Regions from separate parts of the Alteromonas lipotrueae genome, predicted to be linked through region 1. Evidence: predicted binding sites of a transcription regulator. Region 1 holds the regulator's gene; the other holds the start of a gene.
What was found. Region 1 encodes ArgR, which controls arginine synthesis, uptake and breakdown. Its sites were predicted from a motif close to ANTGAATANNTATTCANT; they were not measured.

Region 1 (16,561 bases):
ATATAATGTTAAATTTCACTGGCTGCGCTATACTTCTCTAAGGTGTTAATAGGGGAGGGCTGCTTTATGTTACTTCGACAACTTATTATCGCACTACTCGTTTTATTCAGTTCAGCTATGCTAGGTTGTGCTAGCACTGCGCCTGTTGTTGCCAAGAATCCTTATCCAGCATTACACGATCATTTATTTCCAAGCTATGCGTCTTTTCCGATTGAAACGGAAGAGGAAGTCTTTGCACTAGAAGAAGATGCTCAGTTATTTGTAGACGAGGCGGTCTTTGAGTCAGGAGGAAAGACAACCAACGTAAAAGGCCTGATCTCATCAATTTTTGATCATTCTGAAATGGGGTTATTGTACCGCAGCAATGCGAATTCGATTGCTAGTGAGACGTTTTATAATCGTTCGGCGAACTGCCTTTCTTTGTCTATCATGACTTATGCTATGGCTCAGTACGCGGGCTACGATGCCACATTCTATGAAGTAGATATACCCGAATATTGGACCCGACGTGACGGCTTCAGTTTCTTAAATGGTCACGTTAACTTAACCATAAATGTACCTAAAAACCCGTTAGTGACTAACATCGGACCAAGTCGCGCAGATGTTGATTTTGACCCGCAAATGATTAGAACGCACTTCCCACGTGTACCCGTTACGAAGCGCCTTGTGCTGTCTATGTTCTATAACAATAAAGGCGCTGATGCGCTTATCGCGAACAGTTATACTCGGGCATATAGTTACTTTAGGGCTGCTGCGGTGTTATCACCAGAGTTACAACAAAGTTGGGTTAATCTAGGTGTGTTGTACCGTATGGTAGATGCATTTGAAGCCGCCGAGCAAAGTTATCGTTTCGCCTTAAATATCGATGAAAAGAACCTGACAGCATGGGACAACTTGTCCATTTTGTATTACCACCAAGGGCTATTTGATAAATCAGCAGAGATTAAAGCGAGGGTAGAAGCGCAACGAAAAGAAAACCCCTTTTATCATTTCATTCTAGGGGAGCAAGCATTGGATGACGGGGAGTTTGCAGACGCATTGGAACACTTCCAGCGGGCGCTTCGCTTAGACAATACAAGACACGAGGTGCTCTTCGGGTTGGCCAAATCATATTACGAGCTAGGTGACATCAATAACGCTGAACGATATATAAAACGTGCTATTCAATTTGCGCCCAATTCGCAAGATGAGAATCGTTACATGAGCAAGCTTTCTACGATTGCTCGCAATTACTAGCTACTCGACGCATAGGTGATTACCTATTTAAAGTGGCATAAGTGTCAATAAATCGTACTAGCAAAAAAGCCACGTTAAAACGTGGCTTTATTTTAAGAGAATAGCACTCTCTAGATAACACCTAGTTCTTTCAAACGCTCTTGCAGATATGTACCTGCAGTATGACGTTCTGAAAGCTTTACATCCGGACGAGGGTGTAAGAACAGTGGTAATGAAATACGCGACTTGGTCATGTCTGCGCCATCTGGATTCACAACACGGTGAGTGGTTGATGGGAAGTAGTGACCTGAAGCTTCTTGAAGCATGTCACCGATATTCACAATCAGGCTACCAAAATCGCAAGGTACGTCTAACCAACTGCCGTCTTGCGCTTTTACTTGTAACCCAGGTTCGTTAGAAGCAGGAAGGATAGTAATAAGATTAATGTCTTCGTGAGCCGCCGCGCGAATAGCATCCACTTCTTCTTCGCCACTTAAAGGTGGGTAGTGAAGTACACGTAATAGGGTCTGATCTGAATCTTTGATCATGTCGCCTAAGGGTTGGCTATATTTGTCGCTGACTTCTTCTGGCGAATGTTTCTCAATCCAACCTAAAAGCTCAGAAGCAAGCGTGTTTGCTTCTGAATAGTACTGCGATAGTAAAGGACGAAGTTCGTCAGGGCATTGACCCCAAGGGTAATAATGGAAGTACTCTTTAATATCTTTTTTCGTGAAGCCTTTGGCTACCTCTGAAACACTTTGAGGGAAGAATCCATCTTGCTTGCCTTTGTTGTAAAGGTAGTCATTTTTTTCTTCACTATCGAAAAATCCTTGCCAGCTATCGTAAATGCCTTGCACGAGTGATTGTTGAATTGGGTGGTTTTTCAATACCCCAAAGCCCGTCTCTCGTAGTGACTTAACGAATTCTTCTTGGGCGTTTTCCGCCGTGTAATCAACAGCAACTAATTGCATAACTTTATCCCGTTTATTTTGATTGCGGCATTATAAAGGTAGACGGGCCGCCAAAAAAGCTTTGGTAGTTGACTTAAATCAATCAACGTCATCTAAGAAGCCTAATGTAATCAATGTAGACCATTTAGTCTACATTTGGGCAAAAACTTAGCCTAAAACTTAATCTAGTACTTCAATCTGACAGTTTAGCCAAGTGTTAAGTAAAAGCCTGCAAGCGCTGCGCTCATCAAGTTTGATAGCGTTGCCGCAACAACTGCTTTTAGGCCTAACTGAGCAATTTCTTTTCGGCGTGTAGGTGCCATAGCACCAATGCCACCCATCAAAATAGCAATAGAGGACAAGTTTGCAAAACCACAAAGTGCAAAAGTGACAATAGCTTGCGTTGATTCAGACAGGTTAGGTTGGTGCTCAAGGTAGTTAAGGTAAGCCACAAATTCGTTAACGACCATTTTCTGACCTATAAAGCTTCCTGCTATCTGCGCTTCTTCCCATGGAACGCCAATTGCCCATGCTAAGGGTTGAAGAATGTAACCCATAATCCCTTCAAAGGTGACGTTTTCATACCCTAATAAACCCCCTGTCCAACCCACTAGGCCGTTGAACATAGCAATTAGGGCGATGAATGCAAGTAGCATAGCGCCCACGTTTAATGCGAGTGTCATCCCAGATGCAGCACCGCTAGCAGCTGCATCGAAGACATTGGCGTAGCCGGTGTCTTCAGCGTCTATTTCGCTTAAGCCGTCTTTAGGTTCTTCCGTTTCTGGCAGAATAATTTTTGCCATCAACATACCGCCAGGCGCCGCCATAAAGCTTGCAGCGAGTAAGTATTTTAAGTCTACGCCCATACCCGCATAACCCGCCATTACTGAACCAGCAATAGAGGCTAGGCCACCTACCATCACGGCAAATAGCTCAGAACGCGTCATATGAGGTATGAAAGGGCGAACTACCAATGGGGCTTCTGTCTGCCCTACAAATATGTTTGCTGCCGCTGACATAGATTCAGGACGACTGGTTCTTAATACCTTTTGAAGGAAGCCACCAATCACTTTAATAATTAAGCCCATCACTTTTAAGTGATATAGCACCGCAATAAGTGATGAAAAGAAAACGATAACGGGCAACACATTAAAGGCGAATATAAATGCAATGGACTTATCGCCAATAGGACCAAAGAGAAAGTTAATTCCATCTTGACTGTAGGCAATGATGTTAGCAACAAACCCTGTTGCTGCTAACAGAACTTCTTTGCCAGGCTCAGAATACAGAACAAATGCGCCGATTAAAGCTTGCATAGCAAAGGCGCCACCGACAGTACGCAAACTAATGCTGCGTTTCGCCGACGAAAGCGCGAATGCAATACCTAAAAGGACTGCAATGCCCAGTAAACTCACCATAATATCAATCCTTTATAGAAGCGCTTGCTGTATGTGAGATTTGATCACATCTAGAGCAATTTGGTTTTTACCACCTTGTGTAACTACTACATCAGCAGTGAACCGACTTGGCTCGATAAATTGGTGATACATGGGTTTTACCGTTTCTTCGTACTGTTTGGCAACTGACTCGATAGTGCGCCCACGCTCTTTAATATCTCGTATCATGCGGCGCATAAGACAAATATCGAGTGGGGTATCGACAAAGATTTTAACGTCATAAAGTGGCAGAAGATCTGCACGGGCAAGCAGCATAATTCCTTCAAGAATAATGACTGGCGCTGGGTTCAAACGTTCGGTGTCCGGCAGGCGAGTATGCGTTTTAAAGCAGTAGTGAGGATAATCAATAGGCTGACCATCTCTAAGTGCCTGCAAATGCGCTTTAAGCAATTCATGCTCAAAGGCGTTGGGGTGATCGTAATTGTTTTTCTCTCGTGCTTCCATGGGCAAGTGGTCTTGTGCGCGATAGTAATGATCTTCGCGAAGCACTTGCACAGGCCTTCCTTGAGCAGAGAAGCCGTTAAACAAATTTTCGGTAAACAGTGACTTTCCAGAGCCTGAAGCTCCAGAAATGGCAATAATTAAAGGCGATTGCATAATCTTAGAAAGCTGATTTTATTGGAGCAAAGATACGCGTTTAACCTCTATGAATCAATGTTATATTCATACCAATTGGTCAAATGGATCGCTATTTGCTAGCCGAATCAATAACATTCGCTTAATTTGAGCGCGTTTTCATTTCTTAATTTATTTTCATATTACGGTCATAGTTGATTAAAAAATAGCTAATTCCCTATGATTTCGACATCGTCAGGAGATAAATTTGTAAGCGCATAAGAGTGTTGTTTTGAACGAGAGCCTTCACCTTGGGCACGTGGAGGATAATAACGTTCTTTCTCCTCAGGATACAAAGCAAACACCTCATCAAGTGATGCCCTGATTTCACTTAACGTCTTGTCTAAATTAGCGTTAAAGTCTGGCCTTTTACGTTTTGTATGCCCTAACTCAATTAATCGCGAAAAAGCTTTATTGGCGAGTGTAATAAGCTCAATAGGTACATCTTTATGTGGGGGAAGCGGGTGATCTGGGTTCTCTGTGCAATATTTGACAAGCGCTGTATAAAAGCAAAGAGGCTTGTTTTGCAATATAACAACGGTGTCATTCACGCTATTCCCTAACGTCTTATCTCGTAAATTGATAACCAGTTTAGGCTTAGGTGGGGCAACTAACTCTTCACTGACAGTATGTTTTGCCTTTCGCTGTCTAGGGATTGCAAACGCTGGCGCGAGCAATACTGATATTACTAACGCCCACCAACTAAACGTTAGGTTTTGATACATGGGAAGCGATTGCATGGTTAGTGTAATTTGTTGCTCAGCGTTTTCAAATACAAGTGTATGGGATAAGCTGTATTCAGGGTAAGTTACATCAGCGCTTACCCCCTGAATTGATGCGACTCTAATAGGATAATTATCAGCCGCTAAATCTTCGTTAATAGTCGCGATATAGCGCCCCACCGCATAGGTGTTTACGGGTGTGTTTAGTGTTGCATTCCCAACATCAAGAAACGCACTGTCCAATATTATTCTTCTTTCTACATTGTCTTTCGCATTATGGCGAGCAGACTGGATACCAATAATCTGACCAAACGTACTGATGATTTGAAGTACCGCAAAGAGTATCAGTGCACAGATTAGGGTAAATGGGCGAACAGTTGACATCATACTACTCATCTTCACTACATCCATTCACGAGAACTAGGGTTTTATAATAGGGACGTGCGTGAGAATCGGCTATGTCTTTCACTACAGACTGCATGGCGCAGAGTAAATCAGTGTTTTGCATTTGCATCTTCAAAAACCATTGCATGCCGCTAACACTTTTTAATAAAGGCGTTGCATAGTTCTTAGATAATATTTGCTCATCTTCTTCGGCCCAATACGATGAAATAATATCGACTTCCCCAGCAAGCAATGCTCTGCGCAAGTCTTTGTGGGAATTGAAGTACACAATGTTCACGTTATTCTCAGTTAACCCAAGGTTTTGAAGTATGGTTTTTGGAACTATGTGCCCTGAGCGGCTGGAAGGGTAATCAAGCAAGCCAATTCGTTTGCCAAGTAAATACTCTTTTTCAAGTAGCGGTTTTTCACGCTGAGATATAAAGAAAGCGCTGTAATTGGGGTGCGATGCTATTAGGGTTAAACCATAAATTTGATCTGCACCGAAAGCATCTACTACATTACGTTTAATTAGCGCTAAATCGACCACTCCGTGGTTTATATACCGAAAGGTATCATAGTCGCTTTGCCCGACGATGACCCTGACTTGGCCAAATTGCCTTTTGATGATTTTGTTGTCGCATAAACGTTCTAATGCCATATTCGCGATAGAACCATCTGTGACATACACTGAAAAGATATCTAAATTGTTTTGTAACTCTGTTTGGCAGGTTAAAGTTCGACCAGTTTGAGGAGGCACGGGAATAAATTCTATTTTCTTTGAAAAATAGCCAGCGCTACCGCAAACAAGTGCGGCAATAAGGAGTATGAGCCACCTTCCGGTAGCAATAATTCTGACTTTTGGCAAAAAAATAACCAAATGAGTTAGTGATTTATGTGCTGATTTCATCAGCTAAGGTTATTTATTGCAATAGGTAAATTTATTTTAATTGATTATGAGTATGAAAAATAAAGTTTTTTTACAAATCAGACTGAATTTTATTAAACGCTGTTTATTAGTCCATGATATGTCATCAATAGAAACCACAAGAACAAGTCAGACGACCTTGGTTTTGATAAGTAAAATAACTTGACCAAATGGTCAGGTGTGTGGTGCAAAAAATGAGATGAAATCACGTCACGGAATTGACGCAGAATTGACGAAATATACAAAACTGTAATAAATATGACACGAAGGTCTATAACAATTTCATCCACTCAAAGAAGTCTTTTAGTCAATATCAGAGGTCGTAGAGGGGAATAAATTCCCTCTGCGCTAAAAAAAAGAATTTTAAACAAAAAGGGAAACACACATGTACTCATCAGCTAAGCTCAGCCGCGTTGCTGCAGCAGTTGCACTAACAGTGGGTCTAACCACGACTGCAATGGCTCAAGTAACGTCTTCAGATATGAACGGCCAAATTGTGGGGCCAAACGGCAACCCTGCTGTTGGAACCGTAGTTAAAGTAACTCACGTACCAACTGGTGCGGTTAAATCAGTCACAGTAAATAGTGCTGGTACATTTAACCTTCGCGGTTTACGTGTAGGTGGTCCTTACACTGTTGAAATCGACTCAGATGAATTTGCAGATCAAACGATCAGCGATATTTACCTAGAGCTTGGTGAAGCGGCAACTATCCAAAGAACTCTTGAGTCTGCAGCCGATTACGAGAATATCGTAGTAACGGCCTCTCAAGTAGGTAGCTTGGCGTTCGGTCAAACTGGCCCTTCAGCAAATTTTGATTTGGCGACACTTCAACAAGCGCCAGCGATTAACCGTGATATCACTGATATCGTTCGTATTGACCCGCGTATCTACGTAGATGAAGGCGGTAGCGGTGGTATCCAGTGTGTTGGTAAAAGCCCACGTTTTAACAGCTTAACTGTTGATGGCGTTCGCATGAATGACCTTTTCGGTCTTAACTCGAACGGTTACCCTACAGAAAGAATGCCTTTCTCTTTCGACGCTATCGAAGGTGTGTCAGTAGAAATTGCTCCTTTTGATGTAATCTACGGCGGTTTCTCTGCGTGTAACATCAGTGCGGTAAGTAAAACAGGTACCAACGAAGTTCACGGTTCTGCGTTCTATGACTATGGTAGCGATAGCCTACGTGGTGACTCTCTTGAAGGTGATGATATCAACCTTGGAAGTTACACTGAAAAACGTTACGGCTTCACAGTGGGTGCTCCACTAATTAAAGATAAGTTGTTTGTTTTTGCAGCTTACGAAAAACTTGAAGGCGCAAACACGTTTGACCGTGGTGCTATCGGTTCTGGCGCAATTAATGAAGTAGCGCTTACACAAGCCCAGCTTGAACAAATTCAGTCTGTATCTCAGTCACTATATAACTTTGATGCCGGTACAACGCCGCTTAGCATGCCTAATGAAGATGAAAAGCTTCTTGTTAAGTTAGACTGGAACATCAACGAAAATCACCGTTTTGCGTTCACGTACAACTATAACGATGGTAACAACTTCTCAGAATCTGACGGCGACGCAGATGAGTTTGAACTATCTAGTCACATCTACGAGCGTGGCGCAGAGCTACAATCATTTGTTGGTGTACTTTACTCAGACTGGACAGACAAATTCTCGACTGAAATTCGCGTTTCATCTATCGAGCTAGATAACCTTCAGCGTTCTATGTACGGTGACGGCACTCCAGGCGGCAACGATTTCGGCGAAATCAAAATTGAGCTAGGTAATGATACAGATACTTCTGATGACGACTTAACCGTTTTCTTAGGCTCTGATGACAGTCGTCAAGCGAATGAGCTTGATTACGAAGCGTTAAGCCTAATGTTCCGTGGTAACTATTACTTCGACAACGGCCATGCGTTAACTTTCGGTTACGAGAGCGACAAACTAGATATCTACAACCTTTTCGTTCAGCACTCTGAAACCTCTATTACTTTTGAAAGCTTAGAAGATTTCACTAACGGAACTAATGCAGAAATCGAATACGGTTATGCTTATTCTGGCGAGCTATTAGATCGTGCTGCTGAGTGGGGTTACACGTCACACTCTACTTACGCACAAGATGAGTTCTATCTTACTGATGATTTGAAAGTGGTTGCGGGTTTACGTTATGACTGGATCACAACGTCAGACGAGCCTGTTGGAAACGCTGATTTCGTAGCTGGAAACGGTTATGACAACACAGCTAACCTAGACGGTCTTAGCTTACTACAACCACGTGTTGGCCTTAACTACACAGTAAGTGACTCAACTGAATTACGTGGTGGTGTTGGCTTGTTCTCAGGCGGTAACCCGAACGTATGGATGACAAACAACTATCAAAATACTAACGTTATTGGTGGTGAAGTTGATGGTGAATACGCTGACTTATTTGACGGCAGCATCACATGGGTTAATACAGAAGACGGCGTAACAGCTGGCCCTGGTTACTCAGTACCTTCTGATTTAGACGAAGAAATGTCTTCTGGTGCAGGTAGTAACTTTGAAAGTAACAACCTAGATCCAGGCTTCGTAATGCCTCGCGAATGGAAAATCTCTGCGGGTATGACTCACATCAATGATGAAGATTACGTATTCAACTTAGATTTCCTTTTAAGTGTGACGCAGAAACAAGCCATGATTAAATATGTGGGTCTTGAGCGTGTAGGCACAACTGACGAAGGTTACCCTGATTATGACTCAGTAGGTTACGGTTCACTTGAACTGACTAACTCTGATGAAGATTCAGTGTCTTACTCACTAACAGCGACCATGAACAAGTCTTGGGACAACGGTATTACTTTCACCGGTGGTTATAACTACAGCCACGCTGAAGATGTACAACCAATGACGAGTTCAGTAGCGTTCTCTAACTTCCAGTACAGAGCATTTACCGACATTAACGAAGAAGTATCTTCAGTGTCTGATTGGAATATCGAGCACCGCTTTACTGCTGACCTTCGCTACACCACTGAACTTATCGACGGTTACAGCACTATCTTCTCTGCTTATGCAGTAGCGCAGTCTGGTCGTCCGTTTAGTTACACCATCAGTGGTAACTCTGTATATGGCTATACGCCATACCTTGAAGGTAATAACGTATTACCGATTGGCGCAGAGCGTAATGATGAAACTAGCCCTTGGTGGGTTAAAGTGGATATCGCAGTTAGACAAAACATTCCTGCGTTCCGTGAAGATCACTCTGCTCAGGTTTACTTCGTAATGGATAACTTCACCAACTTCATCAACGATGATTGGGGTATTTTGGAAGAAGTTAATTTCAACACAGCCTCTCTAGGTACTTCATCTCCTGAAAGCCGTCAGGGTGATGCATCGCTTTGGGAAGTACGTGTAGGTATTGACTACCGCTTCTAAGCAACAGTTTAAAAACCAGTTGTAGTGTTAAATGCCACTTTCCAATTTTGGAAGTGGCATTTTTTTATCTTGCAAATCAACTTCTCCTAATGTTTCTCATCGCATTCCCTGCCTTTTTCTGATCTAACTATTACTGCCATACGAACGAATAACTAAATGAATTGTTCACATGGAGAACTTATGTCTAAACATATATTAATGGTAATGACCTCACATGAATTGTTAGGTGATACAGGCAAGAAAACAGGAATGTGGCTGGAAGAGTTCGCGTCACCGTATTACGCGTTCAAAGATGCGGGGTATACCATCACCTTAGCTTCACCTATGGGCGGCCAAGTGCCAATCGACCCAAACAGCTTGGCAGATGATGCCATGACCGACGATGCTATCCGTTACACAAAAGATGAGGTTGCAAGAAGCGCAATGTCCTCAACTATTGTGTTGGAAGATGTTCGTGCAGATGAGTTTGATGCTGTGTTCTATCCGGGCGGCCACGGTCCGCTATGGGACTTATCTGACAATACTCACTCCACAATGCTAATTGAAGATATGGTGAAAGCCCAGAAGCCTGTAGGCGCTGTTTGCCATGCTCCTATCGTACTTAAAGAAGTAAAACGCGCCGATGGTGAATTTTTTATTAACGGCAAAACCGTTACTGGCTTTTCAAATAGTGAAGAAGACGCAATGGGGTTAACCGACGTAGTGCCTTATTTAGTGGAAGATGCGCTTATCAGTAAAGGCGGTAAGTATGAAAGTACCGAAGACTTTGGCGTTAAAGTGTGTGTTGATGGTCTTTTGGTGACGGGGCAAAACCCAGCATCATCAGGACCCGCAGCAGAAACGCTTATTAAGGTACTTTCGTAGCGTACTTCAAGCACTTACACTACTCACTTAGCCCGTGTTGTCTAATTGACAGCTGGTATAAGGGGTTTATAAAGCGTTAATGATTACGAAAATAAGAAAACGCCGCTGACTGTGTTCTATCTCAAACAGATTAGAGATAGAACACAGGAAATGCGGCGTTTTTTATAAGTTAAATGTTAGAAGCTCGCTTGAACGTTGAAGCTCATAGTACGACCTAGTGGGTCATACAAAGAGTCATCATATCCGCGCCATTCCCCAGGTGCATACTCTTCAAGTTCATCGGTAATGTTGGCAATTCCGGCAGAAACCTTAACATTATCGTTCACATGATATGAAACCGTCACATTATGCTTAAAATAGTTGTCGGCATAATCGTAGTAATCGTAATAGGTTTCACCATTGGCGCCGATGAAGAGTGTTCTCCATGAGGCTGTCCACTTATCACCGTCTGTCCAATCTACCGTCAAGTTAGCGCGATTATCAGGATAGAATAATTCACCTGCCCACTCAGTACCTTCTTCTTCGTAACTAAATACGTGAGAGTATTCAAGGTTAACCCCGAAGTCTCCAATTTCAGTGGCCAGATCGTAGTTCGCGGTAATATCAAAACCGTTGGTCTTCACTTCTGAGTAGTTTGTGTAACCAGAGGTAATAGACGTAATTTTACCATCGCTATCACGAACGATACTGCTAGACGTACCATCTAAGTCAGCGGCAATTAAGTCATCTACATCAATATCTTCAATTTTATTTTCGTAGTCATATTGGTAGTAAGACACTTCAAGTGATAAATCATCAGTGACATCGTAAACCACACCAAGCGTAAGCGACTCAGAGTTTTCTGGGCTAAGGTCAGGGTTACCGCCGTAATAGGTTAGGTGTTGCTGACCGGATGAGCAGTAACTATCGTCGCTACCAGGATTATCTAGTGTATCGCAGTAATAGGTATCGTACGCGCTTGGGAAGCCGTAAGAAATGGTTGCGAACATTTCACTCATTGTAGGTGTACGGAAAGCTTCTCCCCAGCTAGCACGAAGTAACAGTGACTCAGTTGGGCGCCAGCTGATACCTAGCTTAGGTACGGTATCTGAGAACTCAGAGGTTGAAATGCTTTCGCCTGTATCCCCTTCAAGCTCGTACCCGTCGTAACGAAGTGCAGCAGATACTTCCACTTCATGGGGTAGTTCGATAGCAAACTCAGTATAGTAAGACTGTCGCTCACGAGTCGCATACACGTCGTCACCGCCCGAACCGCCTGAAATAATACCCAAGCCCGATTCAGGGTCAGATATCTGCTCAAAATCAAGGTAAGAGTACTCAGCGCCGAAAACAGCACTCACTGTCATGAAGTTATTCGAGAAAACTTCGCCAGAAATGCTGCCGTCAATAATGTCACGCATCTGTGTAGACTGGTAGGTGCCAGTGTGATCAGCGCTAGCTAATAGCTCTGCATTATAAGCAGACCAGTCGTCGGTACTTAAACCTTGAACATTAAATAAATCCAACTGTTCAGTATCAATTAAATCTTGTACAACTGTGTCGTTAACTAAGTTGTAATTGAATACCTCTTCTTTTGCCGATGTGCGCTGGTAATAAACCTGCCAGTCCCACTCGTTTCCACCAATATCGGTGTAACCTTCAAGCCCTGTTACCATTTCAAACGTGGTTTTTTCGGTTTTCGTATCACGTGTTCCCAAGCTAGCGGTACGGAAGTAAACAGCGCCATCTTGACCATAAGGGTTCATTGCGTTATCCGCATCGATGGTCAGCGAAGATGTAGATACTGGGGTAGCAGCATAACGAGTGTCTGTAGATGTCTGTAGTGCAGAGAAACGAGTAATAAGTTGCAAGTTCTCTGCTAACTCGTACTCGATTTTAGTCATTAAAGAGTTTTTCTCAGACGCGCCATAAAGCCAAGTGGTATTACCGTAGTAATAACCACAACGATCAGATTCAATCGATGTGTCAGCCACATCGCCACACAAATCTTCGTTATAAAGATACGAACTAGTATTTGTATCATAGAAATTGGCAACAGGGCTGTAGGTTGAATAGCTATCTAGTGCATTTTCGCCTGAAACTGCTACATCGGTGACTTCTTGAGTGTTTTCATGCTCAGCAATGAAAACGATACTACCTTTGTCATTGGTTACGCCGGCTGAAAAGTTGTACTTGCTAGAGTTGCCACCGTCAGCACCTGGATCTTCAAAGCTATAACCTACATTTACGCCATCAAACTGCTTCTTAGTAATAATGTTAATTACACCTGCCACGGCATCAGACCCGTAAATGGCGGAAGCTCCGTCGCGAAGAATTTCAATGCGCTCTACAATTGACATTGGGATCATCGACATATCAGAAGATGAGCCACCGTCGTACCCTAAACCTGGTAGGCGACGGCCATCCATAAGCACTAGCGTTGCGCCTGCACCCAGACCACGCAAGTTTACTTCACTAGACGCAGATGCGCCGCTGCCGTAGCCAGATTGGCCGCGAAATGAACCGAAAGTGTTAATCGAAGAGTTACGTAACACTTGGGCAACCGATGTATCGCCAGATAACGCGATAGATTCAGCAGTAATGACGGTAACGGGAGATACCGATTCAAGGTCAACCCGTTTAATACGCGAACCAGTAACCTGAATTTTTTCAACAGGCTCTACTGCGTTTTCATCATCACTTTGAGCGAATGCCATCGGCGAAGCCATTATGCTAGCAGAACCCGCTAACATAATGCTGCGCTTAATCGCGGTGCTTAGTTTATTCGTGTTAAACATTTAAATTCCCCTTGTCGAAGGTGATTACATTTAGTAATTACAAAGACGTTTATTAGTTTTTATTTTGAACAGATGTTTTCTGTCGGGAGAATTAAGCACTTCGTCGCGCTATTTGGCAATTTACAAAGTGTATAATTTGTTCTATTTAGACTTAATTTACTTTAATTATACGCAGGGCGGTGAAACCTTTACGCTCCTATACATTTGTAAAATAATTCTTATGCTTTTTATCTTTTTGGCTTGTTTAAAAATAAAACGAGGTTTGCATGGATAGAAATTAAAAATAATGTGAGAGGTAGATAGTGTGCAGGTTTAGCATGCAAATAGTGCGGGTTTAGTGCGGGTTTAGTGCGGGTTTAGTGAAGGGCTTGTGTATTAGGGGCGCAGGTGTAGCGTAGACGCGGGGCAGTTAAATATCATGTGAAGTTTAAAATGGGAGGGTGTTGTATCGAAGATGAAAATAGGTTCTATTATTTGAAAAATTAAAAGCGATTTTTTCTGATTTATCGTTTATTTTTTTGTGGGGAAAGGTTGTGGTAAAAGGTAAGGTGGCTTTTAATTTAATTTGGATAGTTGGATGTGCTTTTTAATGTTATAAGGTTGGTGGTGAAATTTAATTCTATAACGTATAAAACATTTAATTGTGGTTTTCGAATTCTTTACTTTTCTTTCCTTATTCTTTTCTAAGTCTATGATAATTTAAATGCACAGCTACCAAGTTGTTTTGTATCTCCCTGGTACAAATTCTTAACCGCCATCTTGTTATGGCGGTTTTTTTTTGCTTAAAAATTTAGTCGGGCCTTATACATTCTCGAATAAGTCTTCTACCCGTTGGCGTAATTCTTCAATAAGGGTCACGTCAGCAGGGGCAATAAAAATGGTATCGTCGCCCGCAATGGTACCAAGCACACCATCTTTTTTGCTTAATGAGTCAAGCAAGCGTGCAATGAGTTGCGCTGCACCTGGGCTGGTGCGAATAATCACCATCACATTATTATGCACAATGTCGAGAACAAGTTGCTTTAACGGGCTTTTAGCAGTAGGCATACCCAGTTCAGGCGGTAGGCAGTACACCATATCGCCGCGAGCATTGCGGGTACGAACTGCGCCAAATTTACTTAGCATGCGGGAAATTTTAGATTGGCTAATATTGTCATGGCCTTGAGTTTTAAGGGCATCGACAATTTCACCCTGAGACCCATAGCTTTCCGCTTTCAAAATTTCTTTAAAGGCTTTAATCAGTTGCTCTTGTTTTGCGTTGGCCATAGCATCCTGCACATCTGTTAACGTTAATAAGTTAAATAATCGTATATTTTATATTGTGCCTTACAGGTGACCTTTGCGCAATTTAATTGCATAATCATGCATGATAGTGAATATCGACATAAAATTGCCTTAAATGGCCGTATTAAGACCATCAGATGATTGAGTTTTCCCCCGCGTTGCATTAGTGTGACGTTCCGTTTAAATACGTGAGTAATCCCATAGGAGAAATGGTATGAAAGTAGCCGTGTTAGGTGCTGCCGGTGGTATTGGCCAAGCGCTGTCTTTGTTGTTAAAAACACAATTGCCAGCTGGTTCTGAGCTAGCGCTTTATGATGTAGCGCCAGTTGTTCCTGGTGTAGCTGTTGATTTAAGCCACATCCCAACTGCAGTAAAAGTAACCGGTCACGGTAAAGATGACCTAGCTGGTGCATTAACAGGTACAGACGTTGTTCTTATTCCTGCTGGTGTTCCGCGTAAGCCGGGCATGGATCGTTCAGACTTGTTCAACATTAACGCTGGTATTGTTAAGAACCTTATTGAAGGTGTTGCTGACAATTGTCCAGATGCTTGTGTTGGCATTATTACTAACCCAGTTAATACAACAGTGGCGATTGCTGCTGAGACGCTTAAAGCGAAAGGTGTTTATAACAAGAACAAATTGTTCGGTGTTACTACCCTTGACGTAATTCGCGCCGAGACTTTCGTTGCTGAGCTTAAAGAAGTAGACGTTGCTTCTGTACACGTTCCAGTAATCGGTGGTCACTCAGGCACAACTATTCTTCCTTTGCTTTCGCAAGTTGAAGGTGTTGAGTTCTCTGACGATGAAGTTTCAAGCCTAACTACTCGTATCCAAAATGCGGGTACTGAAGTTGTTGAAGCTAAAGCTGGCGGCGGTTCTGCTACCCTTTCAATGGGTCAAGCAGCTGCACGTTTCTGCTTATCTTTGGTTGCAGCAATGCAAGGTGAGAACGTGGTTGAATACACTTACGTTCAAACTGACGACAGCGACGACGCTGCATTCTTCGCTCACCCTGTTCGCCTTGGTGCTAACGGTGTTGAAGAAATCTTGCCATATGGCGAGCTAAGCGCATTTGAAGAAAAAGCGAAAAACGACATGCTAGATGGCCTTCGTGGCGACATCAAGCTAGGCGTAGATTTCGTAACTGGCTAAAGCTAGGATAATGGGAGCGCTGCTCCCATGTACAAGGCAGGATTAGTAAGCTCTACACAAACACGCCGAGTATCCATCCATGGAGGCTTGGCAGTAGCATCCATGCTACTGACAGTTTGTTACGACCTTACTAATTCTGCCTTTTTGTTTGAGGTACCTACATAATCAATTCGCCGTAAATACTTCTCTGTAGGCTCCGCCACCGCATCCTTAGCAAGGGAGGGGCTACTATTTAATTTCAAACCGTTTATCTACTAACACGCACTCATCGCACTCAATAGATTTCATTTTTGTAAGACAGCATTCATGCTGCCGACAGTTTGTTACGACCTCAATAACCCTGCCTTTTTATTTGGGTAAATCACACGGCTGATGAGTTCATTTGTATTGTTAATATGCATGATACCCACCCACAGAGCAGAGATGTCGCCAGTAGCCGTATTGGCTAACGCTTCTATTGAATATCGGTACACGTTTAAAAAGTTGCGAACGGATGATTGGTTCTGCTAATCATCTAATTGATAAGTGCTACTTAAGGTAGGTTTATTGTTTTTACCGGTAGTCGATTCTATTACTTTGCAATCGGTATCTATGTAGGGAGATAAAAACAAACGGTAGGCGCCAGCCATGACGAAATGCACTGCCAATGTATGCCTCAAAAAAGCGGTGTTCCCCGTTTTCATTTATCTGAAGTAATTTATCGTTATAGTCAGAGTCGCTCACACCTTCCTTGAGTCCTGAGGGCAAAGTAAACCGTTCAAATTGTGTTATAGGCATTAGCGCAAAAAAGGCGAGGGGCGGGTTTATAA
Region 2 (16,561 bases), on a different contig from region 1:
TGTGGCAGCTTGACGAAAGCTTAAGTATTTAGCTACAGCAACAAAATAACGAATTTGGTTAATCGATGGAGTTTTACCGTTTAGTAACATGGTTATTACGTCGCCTAATTTTTATAATTCTTACGCTTGATAGGTGTAGGCTATCACGAGCTGGTATATTAAACTATTAATCTATCAGGCGACACTGGCGCAGACAGTAAAAAAATAATTATTCAATGGAGATATTTATGGATCACGTTATTTCAGGTGTAGCTAAATTCCAGAAAGAAGTTTATCCAGGAAAAAAAGCAGCTTTCCAAAAACTGGCGAACGGTCAGAACCCAGAAGTGCTTTTTATCACGTGTTCAGACTCTCGTATAGATCCAAACTTGGTAACGCAAACCGAGCCGGGTGAATTGTTTATCTGTCGTAACGCGGGCAACATCGTGCCGCCGCATAGCAACCAAACGGGCGGTATGACTGCCTCAATCGAATTTGCTGTTGCAGCACTAGGCGTTACGCATATCGTTGTTTGTGGACACACAGACTGTGGTGCAATGAAAGGCGCATTAAAGCCAGAAGGGCTTTCTTCATTGCCGCACGTTAAAGAATGGCTGGGCCATTGTCGCGCTGCGACTGAAGTTGTTAAAGAGCGTAGTGGTTGTTCTGAACTAACCCACGATCACCTAGAAGATGTAACGAAAGAAAACGTGGTACAGCAAATTCAGCATTTACGTACACACCCTGCTGTTGCCGCAAAAATTGCGAACAAACAAGTTACGCTTCATGGTTGGGTTTATAATATAGGTAGTGGCGAAGTGTTGTGCTACAACAGCGAGTCTGGTGAGTTTGAGGTAATGGATCAATCTCACGCAGAAGCGCAGCTTAAGCGATAAGCACTTTTGCGCGATAAGAATTTAGGAAACATTTCATGTTTAAGTTAAATGTAAGTAATTTACGTGGTGACATCACCGGTGGTTTAACCGCCGGTATTGTTGCTTTGCCGCTAGCCTTAGCGCTAGGGGTAGCCTCAGGACTTGGTCCGATGGCCGGCCTTTATGGCGCTATTGCGGTGGGTTTCTTCGCCGCGTTGTTTGGTGGCACACCCTCACAAATCTCTGGGCCTACAGGGCCTATGGTTGTTGTATTAGCAGGTTTGTTTGCCAGCCTCTCAGGCGATGCAAGCTTGATCTTTACCGCAGTTATACTCGCCGGTATTTTTCAAATTATCTTCGGCTTCTTAAAAGTTGGGGAATATATCCGCCTAGTTCCATACCCTGTTATTTCAGGCTTTATGTCGGGTATTGGTGCCATTATTATCATTCTACAATTAGGCCGCCTGTTGGGGCATGAGCCTCCAGGTGGCACTATTGGCGCATTAAGCTATCTACCCACAGCACTTGCAGATATTAATTTTGCAACGCTAGGCTTAGGTATTGGTACATTAATCATTGCCTACAAATGGCCTGCGTCACTAGGTAAATATGTGCCGGGTGCGCTAGCAGCACTTATCATTGGTACTCTTGCAAGCTTGGCGTTATCTGTACCTATCTTAGGTCAAATTCCTACGGGCTTACCAAGCATCCAAATGCCAGTATTCGAGCAAGGTACAGCATTATTAATTTTAGAAGCTGCGTTTATTCTTGCAGTACTTGGCGCTATCGATAGTTTGTTGACGTCATTGGTAGCAGACAACATGACCCGTACCCGTCACGATAGTAATAGAGAGTTAATCGGTCAGGGTATTGGTAACACTGTAGCGGGTTTCATTGGTGGTATTGCGGGAGCAGGTGCAACCATGCGAACGGTTGTGAATATTCGTAGCGGTGGTAAAGACCGTATTTCGGGTATGGTTCACGCATTGGTATTACTTGCGATAGTCTTGGGTCTTAGCCCGCTCGCGGCGCAAATTCCTCATGCTGTACTCGCTGGTATTTTGGTTAAAGTGGGTTTAGACATCATTGATTGGAGCTACTTGAAACGTGCTCACAAGGGGCCTCGTTGGGACTTCGGTCTGATGATTTTGGTACTTGCACTAACTGTGTTTGTCGACCTTATCACTGCTGTGGGTGTGGGTGTGGTATTTGCGGCTTTAGCTTACGTACGTCAAATTGCTCAGTTGCAACTTGAAGAGCTTCGCAAAATTCCAGAGTCACTTAACGATCCAGAAGAGAATGCGTTACTTGAGTCGCTTAAGGGCAAGGTCTCTATATTCAGCTTCGGTGGTCCATTGAGTTTTGGTGCCGCTGCTGATGTAGGTCACCATGTACGAGACAACGTAAAAGCGGGCTCAAAGGTGATGATCTTAGATTTCAGTCGTGTGCCTACTGTGGATGTGTCTGCAGCAATGGCGGTAGAGACAGTGACCGTGGATGCCATGGCGGCAGGTAGACAATTAGTGATTTGCGGTGCTAATACCGCGGTGAACGAAGTGTTAGAAAGTATCTGTGTGAATCATCCAGGTATCGTTATTTACGACAATTTGCACGATGCATTGCTTTATGCGAAAAAAAAAGTGACGCAACCACCAAATCAAGAAGTTAATTTTAACGCGATATCACAATCTTAACTTACTGATAATTAAGTTATTTAATAAAGGTCCTTCTCATGAAGGGCCTTTTTTTTGCACTTTTTTCATCGCCTGTCACTTTTTATTAATTGAATGTTCAATTTAACTTAACGTAACTGTCACATCCGCTTTTTAATCTACTTGGGTGAAAAACACTCAAGTAGATTAAAAAGGGAACAATACACATGACGCGTTACCATCTTATTGCACTTAGTGTGCTGGCCGGTTTATCAGGCACATCGAATAGCCACGCCGAAGCTATAGCCGAAGATAAATCTAATGAAATAGAAGAAATTACAGTTGTTGGCCGAAGCGTGTCATACGCTAATAACGCCGCCTCTGAAGATATGCAAAAACAACAAGCTAATTTAAGCAGTGTGCTTGCTGTGGTAGATAACTTACCGGGTGTGTTAATTAACGAAGGGGACACATTTGGGGCCGATGATTGGTCCACTTCTATTGTTATTCGTGGCTTTCAAGTTAACCTAAACGAACAACAAATTGGCATGACAGTAGATGGTATTGCCAACGGAAATTCAAATTATGGCGGTGGCGCTAAAGCAAACCGCTATATCGATACCGAAAACTTACAAACCATCGAAGTATCGCAAGGTACGTCCGATATTGCTTCTCGCTCTCACGAAGCGCTGGGTGGCACCCTAAACTTCACTACTATCAATCCTAGTGAGGAAGAAGGCTTTGTTGCGAGTGTTACGGCGGGTGAATTTGATGCGTCAAAATACTATGTGCGTTATGACACTGGCGAGATCTTAAAAGATACGTATGCCTGGATTAGTCTTTCTACACAAGAAAGCAGTGATTTCATGGATCAGGTAGCTGAAAACACCCGTGACCATCTAGCGCTGAAAGTTACCTCTATGGTGGAAAACGTTGCGTTAACTGGTTACGTCTCGTATGACGATACCCATGAAGATAACTACCAGCGTATCTATAGCCTGGAACAATATGCGCAAAACCCTGACTGGGATCAGCTTACCAGCGAGTGGACGGGAATTCCTTACCAAGATCAATCTTATCGTCGAGGCTGGTCTACGCTACGGGAAAACCTATTGGCTTACTTAAAAGCTGAATTCTCTGTTGGCGCGGTCGATATTTCTACTAGTGCCTATTATCATGAGAACGAAGGGCGTGGTGATTGGGTACCGCCTTACCTTGTAGACGTAAAAGATGACGGCACTGAAGGTCATTCAGAGTTGGTCAATGGGAATACGGTTTACGGTGGGAGCGCACTTGGCAATATTTATTTTGTCGACCGCGATGGCATGCAGCTTTCTCCTATTGCTGGCTGCGCAAGCTCAATTACTTTTCCTTATGGTGGCGCGGGCGCACAGTACGATCCAAGCTGTCATGAACAAGGTGCAATTCCCGTTGGCTCATACCGACACACCCACTACAACAAAGAACGTATCGGTTTTAATGCAGATGGTATCTGGTACGCTAAGTTAGGTGAATTCGATAACACGCTTCGCTTTGGTTTATGGTGGGAAGATTATGAGCGTGATGAATACCGAGATTGGCATAAAATTACCGACTCAGTGATTGGTTACGATTTTAATAACTCGCCTTACTGGGTACAGTATGACCGCAGCTTCCCAGTTGATACTCTAATGTATTATGTAGAAGACGAAATTGATTTCGGGGTAGCGAAAGTACGTCTAGGCGCTAAGCGTTTCAACGTTGATATTGCTAAAAACGATAATTTCGACAGCGCTAACAACCTAGATGTTAATTCTGATTCTGACACGCTATTTTCTGCCGGTTTTGTTGCGCCTATCGCAGTAGATGGCTTGGAACTCTTCGCTGGTTACGGTGAAAACTTCGCTTCAATTAAAGATGCACAACTTGAACGCGACGACACGGATTTACGCTTCATTGAACCAGAAACCGCAGAGAACATTGATGTGGGTCTTCGTTATTCAAGTGCTAAATTCAATGCTAATATTACTTATTACACCATTGAGTTTAATAACCGCATTCAATTCACCAGCAATGAAACTGCTAGCGGCATCGACTTCTTAGAAGCCGCGGCAGGTGGATATAGAAATGTGGGTGGTATTGAGTCTAGCGGTTTTGAAATGTCTGCAGACTTTGCGATTACCGATAACCTTACTGTATTTACGTCACTAACATTAAGCGAGTCGGAATACATTGAAACCATTGGTGGCACGGGTACGCAGTATGACTCACTGGCTAGCGCACAAGCCGCTATTGCCGATACTACTAACGCTGAGTCTTCACTGGTAGCCGTAAAAGGAAATACGGTTATTGGTACGCCAGATACCATGGCAGTTATTAGCCTAGACTGGAGTAAAAACAATTATTTCGCAGGTATATCGACAAAGTATGTCGACTCTCGTTTCATCGATATTTACAATACGGCTGAAGTAGATGACTATTTAGTTAGCGACCTTTATATTGGTGGTTACATTAGCAATATAGGTCAAGGAATGGAAGAACTTGAAGTTCGCTTAACCGTAAACAACGTGCTAGATGAAGATTATGCGTCTACCATTGCCCCTAATGCATTTTGGATAGGTGCGCCACGCGCGGTTGCCATTAATGCGCGTTTAACGTTTTAAGTCACTGTAAGACGAGCTGCTGTAACGCACATTTCGAGTGCGTTACAGCGGTTCATACGGTATGGAGTAGTTACATGCCTAAAGTAGGAATGGAGCCCATTCGAAAGAAACAGCTAATTGATGCCACCTTGGTGGTCATAGCTGAGTACGGGTTTCACAGCGCCACAATTAGTTTAATTAGCAAACAAGCGGGTCTTTCAAGCGGTATTATTAGCCATTACTTCGGTGGTAAGCAGGGGTTAATTGAAGCCGCTATGCGATACCTGCTTGAAAAGCTTAAACTCCAAGGGAGTTTTAGTAGTCATTTAGAGCGTATTGACACCATTATAGAAAGCAACTTTTCGGTTGAGCAGCAAGAGTCATCGGCAACGAATACATGGCTAAACTTTTGGGCTTTGTCGTTACATAATGAGGGCTTACATAGACTTCAGCGCATTAACCACAAACGATTAGAAAGCAACCTAACTTATAGTTTTACAAAGCTTATTCCTAGGGAGCATGCGAAAGAGGCAGCATTGTCTACCGCAGCCATGATTGATGGTTTTTGGTTACGTAATGCCCTTGAAGGTGAAGAGCAAAATACTAAGGAAAATGTGACTAAGGCAAGCAATGCAGTTAAGCGTTATGTACGATTGGTGCTATCTCAATATCAATAAACCGGTGTCTTATTACCAGTAAAATCGGTATGTAAGTCGCCGGGAAGGTGACGTTAAAAGCGAAGGTGACGTTAAAAGCCTTTAGTCATAAAAGCTGCAATTAAAAATTACTGTCATCAACGAAGCCCACACGGACCAAACGTCCGCATGGGTATCAATTTACGTTACCAAATACGAACACGCTCTTCTGGCGGAAGATACAAGTCATCGCCAGGTTGCACGTTAAAAGCTTCATACCAGGCGTCGTGGTTGCGTGGGGCTTGTGCACGGTAACGACCCGGAGCATGCGTTCCACCACGTAGCTGGTTTAACATGCTTTCCTCTGTACGCTTTTCACGCCACACTTGTGCCCATGCAAGGAAGAAACGCTGATCGCCAGTTAGGCCATCAATAACCGGCGCTTCCTCACCATTTAAGCTTAGTTTGTAAGCATGATAAGCCATCGATAAACCACCTACATCACCAATATTTTCTCCTAAGCTATTACGGCCATTAACGAAGTTACCTTCAATCGGCTCATATTGGTTGTATTGCTCGGCTAACATGTCGGCTTTTTTCTCAAATGCCGCGCGGTCTTCGTCAGTCCACCAGTTACGCTGAATACCATTAGCATCAGACTTAGAGCCCTGATCGTCAAAACCATGGCCCATTTCATGGCCAATAACCGCACCAATTGCGCCATAGTTCACTGCGGCATCAGCGTTAGGATCGAAAAACGGCGGCTGAAGAATAGCGGCAGGGAAAACAATTTCGTTAAACGAACTATTGTAATACGCGTTAACCCGTTGCGGGGTCATGCCCCAACGCTCACGGTCGGTTTTTTCTAGCTCTTTCGCAATGCCTTCAGCTTTGAAAAATTCTCTAAGGTTGCGCACGTTTCCTACCAAGTCATCGCTGTTAATGGTTAGGCCGTCGAAAGATTGCCATTTGTCGGGGTAGCCAATTTTAGGGCGAAACGCCATAAGCTTTTCTTTCGCGTTAACCTTGGTATCTTCACCCATCCAATCAAGGTTATCGATACGCTCATTTAGTGCAGTGCGTAAATTTTCAACCAGCTCTGCCATTTGTGCTTTCGAACTTTCTGGGAAGTACTCAGTAACGTATATCTTACCAATAGCAAACCCTAAAGATTCAGTACCAGCCATTTGGCTGACAGCTCGTTTCCAGCGAGGGCGAGGCTCTTGCTGACCACTTAACGTAGTGCCATAGAAATCAAAGTTGGCTAAATAAATATCTTCCGATAGTAAGCCTGCGTTGTTTTTAATGGTGTGGTAAGTCAGGTAAGCCTTCCAGTCATCAAGGCTGGTCTCATTGATAATATCAATGACATCTTTGATAGGCTCAGGTTGGGTGATATTAAGTTCAGGGGCTTGAAAGCCGGTTTGTGCTAGAAAAGTGTCCCAATCAAATTGAGGATAAGCATCGGTAAGTTTACTGCGTTCAATTTGATTCAATGTAAGGTCGCGGTCGCGGCGTTTTTCACGCGGCCACTGGATGTTTGCTATTTCGGTTTCAAGTTGAAGAATAGTGGCTGCTTCCTCTGCGGTATTTTCAACGCCTGCAAAGTTTAACATCTGTTCAATGTGCGCAAGGTAAGCTTCACGAATTTTTACGAACCTTTCGTGATCGCTAATGTAGTAATCGCGATCGGGTAAGCTAAGGCCACCAACACCAACGCTAAGCTGGTACTCATTAGGATCTAAACGGTTGTACCACATGCCAGTATCAATAGGGGAGCTAGCACCGGTGAGCCAGCTTTTACCAAATACTTCGGTCAAATCTTTAGTTGAAGCAATAGCATCAATAGAGGACAACACATCAGAAATAGGTGTAAGGCCTTTTTCATTAAGGGTTTCTACATCCATATAGGCGACGAAGAAATCATGAACAAGCTGCTCATCAGCGTTCAAGTTTTCTTTTTCCATTAACCCGTCAATAATATTTTTAACCTGCTCTTCACTGCGCTCGGCCAGGGCAGTAAAAGCACCAAATCGGGTTTTATCTGCAGGAAGCTCGTAATTGTCGTACCAGGTACCGCCAGCGTACATGAAGAAATCATCGCCAGGTTTAACCGCTTCGTTTCGGGCAGATAAATCTACGCCAAATGAACCGAGTTCAGCCTGACCCATTTCTTCTTCCATCGCCATCTTGTCAGCTGCTTGTTGTTTATTTTGTTCTGGCTGACCACAGCCTGCTAAACCCAGCGATGCTGCTATGGCTAGCGCGAGTAGTTTTTGTTTCATATCGTTTTCTCATTATGATTATTCACCGCTAATAAAGGATTAGGGGTGTTTGTCGTTTTAAGGGTAGGTGTTATATCGTTATTAAAAGGTAAAACATCTTGGGCCTGATTGAAATAAGCCACAATATGTTCTGATTCTTGTTGTAAAAATGATGCTACAGCATCATGAAAGGGGGCCGAAAATAGTTCATGTTGCGATTGGCAGTAGATAGGTTCAAACCCGCGAAGGATTTTATGCTCGCCTTGAGTGCCGGGGTTAAAAAGTGGAAGCTTTTTTTCAATGGCAAAAGCAATACCTTCAAAATAACAGCACGCAAAATGTAAGCCGCTGACTTCCTCTAACGCGCCCCAATACCTGCCATATAAGCCAGTATCATCAAAAAAGAACAAAGCGCTGGCTATAGGAGAGTCATGTTTGTATGCAGTGACAATAAGCATATTCTTGGCCATGGTGTTACGTAACTGCCGAAAAAACGTCTCGTTTAAGTAGCCTGTATGCCCGCTGCGCTTTAAATACGTTGCTTGATAACACTGCAAGAAAAAATCGAGGACCTCATCGGTTATTTCACTGCCGGTTAAATGGCGGTAGTGAATGCCTTGTTCAACAAGCTTTCGCTGTGTTTTTTTCATGTCTCGGCGCTTGCGTGATGTTAGCGCATTCAAAAAACTGTCGAAATTGGTATATTGATAATTGTGCCATTGAAATTGAACGGCGTAGCGGGTGAGCAAGCCTGAATGATTGGCGAGTAACGCTTGAGTGCGGCTATTAGTAAATAGCCAATGACAGGAAGAGACGGCTTCTTCGCCCATGGACTGCACGGTTTGAGAAATAAGGGCTAAAAGCGCGTCACTAAAGGGCGCCTTTTCATGCGTTAGTATTCGCGAACCAGAGACCGGCGTGAAAGGAATAGCGGCAACCCATTTCGGGTAATAAGGAATACCATGTTGATGATATGCATTTGCCCATGAATGGTCGAATACATATTCGCCGTAACTGTGCGTTTTTAAATAGCCGGGTATAATGGCTATTACCGTGCTTTCAACTGACGCGGAGAGTGTCTCTTCGTTAATCGAGGCTTGGTCATTAATAGGCACTTGCTCAATTAAAAGGTGCTGCGGTATCCAGCCTGACGCTTCATCGCAGCACGCGCTTTGTTCTAGCGCATTTAAAAAGTCGTAACGTAAAAATGGGCCTTCGCCTTCGGCAAGCGCATCCCATGTAGCTTGGGGAACATCCGACACCGCACTGACAACTTTTACCTTATATTCCATGCTTACGTTTACTTTATTCACTTTCGTTCAACGACGCTAAAGATTACCATTAATAGTAATATAACGAGATTGAAAAGTATTTTAAGAAGGTTTCGATTAATAAAATGTCAGAATTTGACAGGAAATTCATTACCGACGCGATTACCCGCATGCTTGCACGACGAGAGCATAGCTTTTCAGAGGTTTGCCGCAAGCTTTCACAAAAAGGCATCGAAAGTGATGCTTTTATGCCTGTACTGGAAGCCTTTAGGGAGGCAGATATTCAAAGTGACGAGCGGTTTGCCGAAAGTCGTGCCCGCGCTCTGTATATGAAGGGCTCTGGGCCAAGAAAAATTAAACTCGATTTGCAGCAATACGGGGTAGATGAACTTGCCGCTGAACGCGCCCTTGATGAAATAGAACCTGACTGGTTTGAAAAAGCAAAATGGGTTAAAGATAAAAAATTTGGCCACTTCAAAGAAACCGATTTTAAGCTACTGATGAAGCAAAAGCAGTTTCTCCAATATCGAGGTTTTTATAGCGAACACATCGAATTTGCCGTCAAGGGTGAATAAAAATCGCATAAAATTCATTTATGCCCTTTATAACGGGTATAAAAGGGCTTATTTATACTGCTAGAGCAGGCTATGGGCTTAACAAAAAAGCGCTAACCATGGTATTGTTGCGCACATCCGTGCGAGGGTATGAAATGCACCTTAAACTAGGCAATTGATAGAACGATTAATCTGCCAGTGGCATCAATCCCGCACATTTTCATTCAATGTATTAAGGAAGTTAGGTTTTCAATGACATTATCAACTGCTGACTTACGCCAAAAGTTTAAAGATTATTTCAAGAGTCATGGTCACCAGCCCGTGGCTAGCTCGTCTCTCGTGCCAGCAGATGATCCAACCCTTCTTTTTACTAATGCGGGAATGAACCAGTTTAAAGATACGTTTTTAGGTGCGGAAAAACGCAGTTATACCCGTGCGGTTTCTTCTCAGCGCTGTGTTCGTGCTGGTGGTAAGCATAATGATTTAGAAAACGTTGGTTATACCGCCCGTCACCATACTTTCTTTGAAATGCTAGGTAACTTCAGTTTTGGTGATTATTTCAAAAAAGAAGCCATTGAGTTTGCATGGAATTTCTTAACAAAAGAAATCGGCCTTCCCAAAGAAAAGCTTCTGGTTACCGTTTATTCAGAAGACGAAGAGGCCTTTGATATTTGGGAAAACCACATTGGTGTTCCCAAAGAAAAGATAATCCGTATCAGTACATCAGATAACTTCTGGTCTATGGGTGACACGGGGCCATGCGGTCCGTGTTCAGAAATATTTTACGACCATGGGGCGCATATTTGGGGCGGGCCTCCAGGAACACCAGAAGAAGATGGCGATCGTTTCATCGAAATCTGGAACCTGGTATTCATGCAATACAACAAGCAAGCTGATGGCACGATGGAACCATTGCCTAAGCCGTCTATCGATACCGGTATGGGGCTTGAGCGTATTTCAGCTATTTTGCAAAACGTGCATAGCAACTACGAAATCGACTTATTCCAAAACCTAATTCAAGCTGCGGCTACAATTGTTGGCAGCGAAGATTTAGAGAATAAATCTTTACGGGTTATCGCTGATCACATCCGTTCTTGTAGCTTCCTAATTTGTGATGGCGTAATGCCTTCTAATGAAGGCCGAGGCTATGTGCTTCGCCGCATCATTCGCCGTGCAGTACGTCATGGTTACCAGTTAGGTGCCAGCGATATTTTCTTCTACAAACTAGCATCGGCACTAAGCAAAGAAATGGGTGAAGCTTACCCAGAGCTTGTAGACCAATTACCGGTAGTTGAAAAAGTATTACGAGTAGAGGAAGAGCAGTTTAGTAAAACCTTAGCCCGTGGTATGGCAATGCTAAACGATACGCTAGAAACCCTTGAAGGTGATACTATTCCAGGTGACGTGGTGTTTAAGCTTTATGATACTTACGGTTTCCCCACAGATTTAACTAACGATGTTGCCCGTGAGCACGATTTAAAAATTGATGTGGATGGTTTTGAAAGTGCAATGCAGGCGCAGCGCGCCCGTGCGCAACAAGCCAGTAACTTTGGTGCCGATTATAACAATGCGCTTACTGTAGACCATGCGACATCATTCACGGGTTACAGTGATGTTGAAGGCGAAGCAAATATTGTAGAGCTTATTGCCGATAATGCGTTTTGTGAGCGTTTAGAAGACGGTCAGGAAGGGGTCGTAGTATTAGACCAAACGCCTTTCTACGCTGAAAGTGGTGGACAGTCTGGTGATAAGGGTGTGCTTCGGGTAGCAAATGGCGAGTTTGTTGTTACCGATACCCAAAAAATGGGTAATGCTTTTGCGCATAAAGGGAAAGTGAAGGGCACCATTACAAAAGGTGAGCGAGTTACTTCTGCGATTGATAATTCAAACCGTGATGCTGTGAAGAAGAATCACAGTGCTACACACTTACTTCACGCAGCACTTCGCGAGACGTTAGGTGACCATGTCACGCAAAAAGGTTCATTAGTAGAAGCGCAGCGTATGCGTTTCGACTTCTCTCACTTTGAAGCGGTAACACCCGCTCAGCTTATTCAGGTTGAGCGCAGAGTTAACGAAGAAATTCGTGCAAACCATGCGTTGAAAACCCAACTAATGGATTTAGATGAAGCCAAAGCATCAGGCGCAATGGCATTATTCGGTGAAAAGTACGACGAGAAAGTACGTGTAGTCACTATGGGGCCTTTCTCTGTAGAACTATGTGGTGGAACGCATGTTAACCGTACTGGCGATATTGGTTTATTCAAAATCACCAGCGAAGCGGGTATAGCATCAGGTGTACGCCGTATAGAAGCAATTACCGGTGAGCAAGCGCTACACTATGTTCAAGACCAGCAAGCAACGCTGATAGCGCTGTCTGGTTTGTTAAAAGCCGATACGCAAAACCTGGTTGAACGTGTTGCTGCGGTGCAGGCTCATACTAAAGAATTAGAGAAATCTCTCACTTCTGCGACACAAAAACTGGCGAGTCAGCAAGGTGCTGATATGCTTAGTAACGCTATTGAAATAAATGGTGTAAAAGTACTTATTGCTAAGTTGGAAGGTGTTGAAGCAAAATCACTGCGTTCAATGATGGATGATATTAAAAACCGAATTGGCGAAGGCATCGTAGTATTAGGTGTGGCAAGTGAAGATAAGGTCAATCTTATCACTGGGGTGACGAAAAACCTTACCGGTAAAGTGAAAGCAGGCGAGCTGGTTAACTTTATTGCCGCACAGGTTGGCGGAAAAGGGGGAGGTCGCCCTGATATGGCTCAAGCGGGTGGCGATAAGCCAGAGCATCTAAGCACTGCGTTAGAATCAGTTAACGCTTGGTTAGAAGATAAGCTATAATCAAATCTGAAACTTGCAGTGAGTTTTTGAAGTGACACAGAAACATGGAATCACTGTTGCTACCGTCGGGTCGTGCCGATGAGTGGCGGAGTAATTAAGGATATGTTCAGTATTAAGGAACAGGAGCAAGCGAATGCTTATTTTGACTCGTCGAGTTGGTGAAACACTTATGGTTGGTGATGATGTAACTGTCACTGTACTAGGTGTTAAAGGGAATCAGGTCCGAATTGGTGTGAATGCACCAAAAGAAGTTTCTGTGCACCGTGAAGAGATTTACATGAGAATTCAAGCTGAGAAGGGTGGACAACCTGGAACGGCTGAGTAATCAATCTCTGCACAAAAATCGGTCAGCTTATGCTGGCCTTTTTTGTTTCTGGGCCTTTTTTAAAATTAATTTCAATAAAAGTAGTTTTTTTTCGAAATTTACTAAAAAGGTTCATTTCGCATTAGTGCGTGCAATCTAAAATTAACCCGCTAGAATTTGATTATAACCTAACCAAAACACAGGTTTTTTGTACGAATCGTACAAAATGACAGCGAGTAAACATTTTTATCTAAAAAAGGTTTGACTCCGGCCAGTGAATCCGTAAAATGCGGCACCACTTAAGGAGAGGTGGGTGAGTGGCTGAAACCAGTTCCCTGCTAAGGAACCATACCTAATACTGGTATCGAGGGTTCGAATCCCTCCCTCTCCGCCATTGTTCGTTGATGGTGTGACGGTCAACAAAAGTTTTATTGCGCGTGTGTAGCTCAGCTGGATAGAGTACCTGGCTACGAACCAGGCGGTCGGAGGTTCGAATCCTTCCACACGCGCCATATAAGAAAACCCACCATCTGGTGGGTTTTTTTATTTCTGCTGATTAACTTTCTATTCTTTTACAAATCTGCACAATTCGCTTCAACCTAACTATACACTTTAGTCTCCTATCGCTGCCTTGCACTAACTCCTGTTCGAATTATGAACTAACATTTGAAAACAGCAGTTTCTCTATGAAGGTGTAGTACTAATGTCACTTGCAACAATAACATTTCAATTTTTAGCGGAACCTACCGACGTGAACTTTGGTGGTAATGTTCATGGTGGTGTGGTGATGAAGTGGATAGATCAGGCGGCCTATGCCTGTGCGGCGCAGTGGTCGAAGGAATATTGCGTTACTGTATCAGCCAACGGTATTCGTTTTATTAAACCAATTAAAGTGGGGCAACTGGTAAAGTTAACCGCCTCTATTGTGCACACAGGTACCTCTAGTATGCATATCTATGTTTCTGTTAGTTCTGGTGAAGCAACAGAAAGTAAGATGACAGTCGCCAATCGCTGCTTCATCTCCTTCATGGCGATTGATAAGGAAGGTCGTCCGGTTCATGTACCTTCTTATACTCCTCAAGATGAGAACGACTTCCAATTAGAGCTCGTTGCCATGCATGCTAAAAATTTCGCTAAACAACTTGATATGGATTTCACGGAAACCACAGGAGTTCATTAGGTATGTTTTGTGAAAATATATCCATTGGCGTAGCATAAATAGTTAGTTTATTGGTATTTAATAGCATAAAGTGTGATTTTATATGCATTTCACTTGCTTTTGGGTTGTGTTTTACAACTTCACATGATACTTATTCACAACGAAATTTTTGAAGAGTTCACCATGGAAACAGAATCAGTTACCAGTTTGCTGTTTGAAGCCGGCTCACTGATGCTTATAGGAATGGTATTTGTTTTTTCATTCTTAGCATTGCTAATCGTCGGAATTCACCTAATTGCAAAGTTTTGTGAAGCATTCCCTGGCGAAGCTGCACCGCAGTATGCTGCACCTCGAAGAAAAGCGGTTCAAGCTGGTATCGATGGTAAGGTTGTTGCTGCTATTACCGCTGCTGTTCATACTCATCGTCAAGCCAATAAAAATTAATTAAACAAATCATTCAGGAGTTACCATGTCTAAGCCACTGGCCTTAACCGAGCTAGTCTTGCGTGATGCCCATCAATCGCTACTTGCTACGCGTATGCGTATAGAAGATATGCTGCCTATTGCCGAAAAACTGGATAAAGCCGGTTTTTGGTCTGTTGAATCTTGGGGCGGGGCGACATTTGATTCCTGTATTCGCTATTTAGGGGAAGATCCTTGGGATCGCATTCGCAAGCTTAAAGCGGCAATGCCAAACACGAAGCAACAAATGTTGTTGCGTGGTCAAAACTTATTAGGCTATCGCCATTATGCTGATGATGTAGTGATGCGCTTTGTCGAGCGAGCACATGAAAATGGCGTTGATGTATTTCGTATCTTCGACGCTATGAACGACATGCGTAATCTGAAAACTGCGATTAAAGCCACCGTCGACAGCGGTGCTCATGCGCAAGGCACAATCTCCTACACCGTGAGCCCAGTGCACAACCTTCAGCTTTGGCTAGATATGGCTAAGCAACTTGAAGATATGGGTGTTCATTCTATTTGCGTAAAAGATATGGCGGGGCTGTTAAAGCCTTACGATTGTGAAGTCTTAATTACAGGGTTGAAAGAAACCGTCAGTGTGCCTATTGCTATGCAGTGCCATGCCACCACAGGGTTGAGCACGGCCACTTACCAAAAAGCCATTGATGCTGGCATCGACATGCTCGACACGGCCATTTCTTCAATGAGTATGACTTACGGTCATACCGCGACTGAAACTATGGTGTCTATTGTAGAGGGCACAGAACGAGATACGGGCATGTCATTACCCGATCTTGAAGAAATCGCCAGCTACTTCCGTGGCGTGCGCAAAAAATACAGTAAATTTGAAGGTAGCTTGAAAGGGGTTGATGCCCGTATCTTGCTAGCTCAAGTACCTGGCGGCATGTTAACCAACATGGAAAGCCAATTAAAAGAGCAAGGCGCTGAAGATAAGTTTGAAGAAGTGCTAAAAGAAATTCCTCGCGTACGCGAAGATTTAGGTTTTATTCCGTTGGTCACCCCAACGTCGCAAATTGTAGGTACGCAGTCTGTATTGAACGTACTTACCGGTGAACGTTATAAGAGCATCACCAAAGAAACGGCTGGTGTCCTTAAGGGCGAATATGGCGCTACGGCTGCGCCAGTGAACAAAGAGTTACAAGAGCGTGTGTTAGATGGTGGTCAGCCCATTACCTGTCGCCCGGCAGATAATATTGCGCCTGAACTAGAGAGCCTTGAAACCGAGCTTACTAAGTTAGCATCTGAGAAAAGCATTACGCTGTCAGATGCTAAGATTGACGATGTGCTTACCTATGCCTTGTTCCCACAAATAGGGCTGAAGTTCTTAGAGAATCGTGGCAATCCTGACGCATTTGAACCTGCACCTGGCTCAGAGGCCGATGTAGCAACAAGTGCGCCAGCGGCGGCGCCTGCTTCAGCGACGGGGGCACCGGCGGCTTACGATGTAAAAGTTGAAGGTAAGGTATACCATGTTGAAGTAGCTGCATCGGGGGAATTATCTAGCATAACGCCAAGTCAGCCATCTACAGCAGCACCTCAGCCGGCATCTGCTGGTAGTAGTGAAAGTGCCCAAAGCATTAACGCGCCGTTGGCTGGCAATGTGTTTAAAATACTTGTGCGAGCTGGCGATGTAGTGAACGAAGGTGATGTGGTTATTATTTTGGAAGCCATGAAAATGGAAACTGAAATTCGCTCTGCGGTTTCCGGTACCGTTAGTGAAGTACTTGTAGGTGAAGGCGATGCCGTAGCCAGTGCCCAACCACTTATTGCGCTGGGGTAATTCATGGATAAGTTGATGGTGCTGTGGGACAGCACTGCACTGGCGCATTTTGAGTCAGGCCAGTTGATAATGATGGCAGTAGGTTTTCTATTGCTGTTCTTAGCTATTGTGAAAAAGTTTGAACCGCTGTT

Region 2: the regulator ArgR is predicted to act here: its motif matches at 14,257-14,274, upstream of KYS23_RS02460 (OadG family protein).

What each region holds. Positions count from the first base shown of each region.
Region 1 is NZ_JAESDJ010000011.1:48,341-64,901, forward strand. Features, by position in the region: gene KYS23_RS14960 (tetratricopeptide repeat protein) at 67-1,236, shown strand; gene KYS23_RS14965 (isopenicillin N synthase family dioxygenase) at 1,347-2,186, opposite strand; gene KYS23_RS14970 (NupC/NupG family nucleoside CNT transporter) at 2,372-3,583, opposite strand; gene udk (uridine kinase) at 3,596-4,219, opposite strand; gene KYS23_RS14980 (hypothetical protein) at 4,408-5,346, opposite strand; gene KYS23_RS14985 (PhnD/SsuA/transferrin family substrate-binding protein) at 5,348-6,208, opposite strand; gene KYS23_RS14990 (TonB-dependent receptor) at 6,654-9,674, shown strand; gene KYS23_RS14995 (type 1 glutamine amidotransferase domain-containing protein) at 9,855-10,538, shown strand; gene KYS23_RS15000 (TonB-dependent receptor plug domain-containing protein) at 10,715-13,315, opposite strand; gene argR (transcriptional regulator ArgR) at 14,117-14,581, opposite strand; gene mdh (malate dehydrogenase) at 14,814-15,752, shown strand; gene KYS23_RS15015 (hypothetical protein) at 16,259-16,399, opposite strand.
Region 2 is NZ_JAESDJ010000001.1:564,360-580,920, forward strand. Features, by position in the region: gene KYS23_RS02395 (hydrogen peroxide-inducible genes activator) at 1-90, opposite strand, end outside; gene KYS23_RS02400 (carbonic anhydrase) at 228-875, shown strand; gene KYS23_RS02405 (SulP family inorganic anion transporter) at 911-2,548, shown strand; gene KYS23_RS02410 (TonB-dependent receptor domain-containing protein) at 2,734-5,148, shown strand; gene betI (transcriptional regulator BetI) at 5,223-5,804, shown strand; gene KYS23_RS02420 (M13 family metallopeptidase) at 5,969-8,047, opposite strand; gene KYS23_RS02425 (GNAT family N-acetyltransferase) at 8,044-9,318, opposite strand; gene KYS23_RS02430 (regulatory protein RecX) at 9,423-9,872, shown strand; gene alaS (alanine--tRNA ligase) at 10,104-12,701, shown strand; gene csrA (carbon storage regulator CsrA) at 12,835-13,026, shown strand; tRNA gene KYS23_RS02445 (tRNA-Ser) at 13,309-13,399, shown strand; tRNA gene KYS23_RS02450 (tRNA-Arg) at 13,441-13,517, shown strand; gene KYS23_RS02455 (acyl-CoA thioesterase) at 13,709-14,185, shown strand; gene KYS23_RS02460 (OadG family protein) at 14,348-14,608, shown strand; gene oadA (sodium-extruding oxaloacetate decarboxylase subunit alpha) at 14,634-16,430, shown strand; gene KYS23_RS02470 (sodium ion-translocating decarboxylase subunit beta) at 16,434-16,561, shown strand, end outside.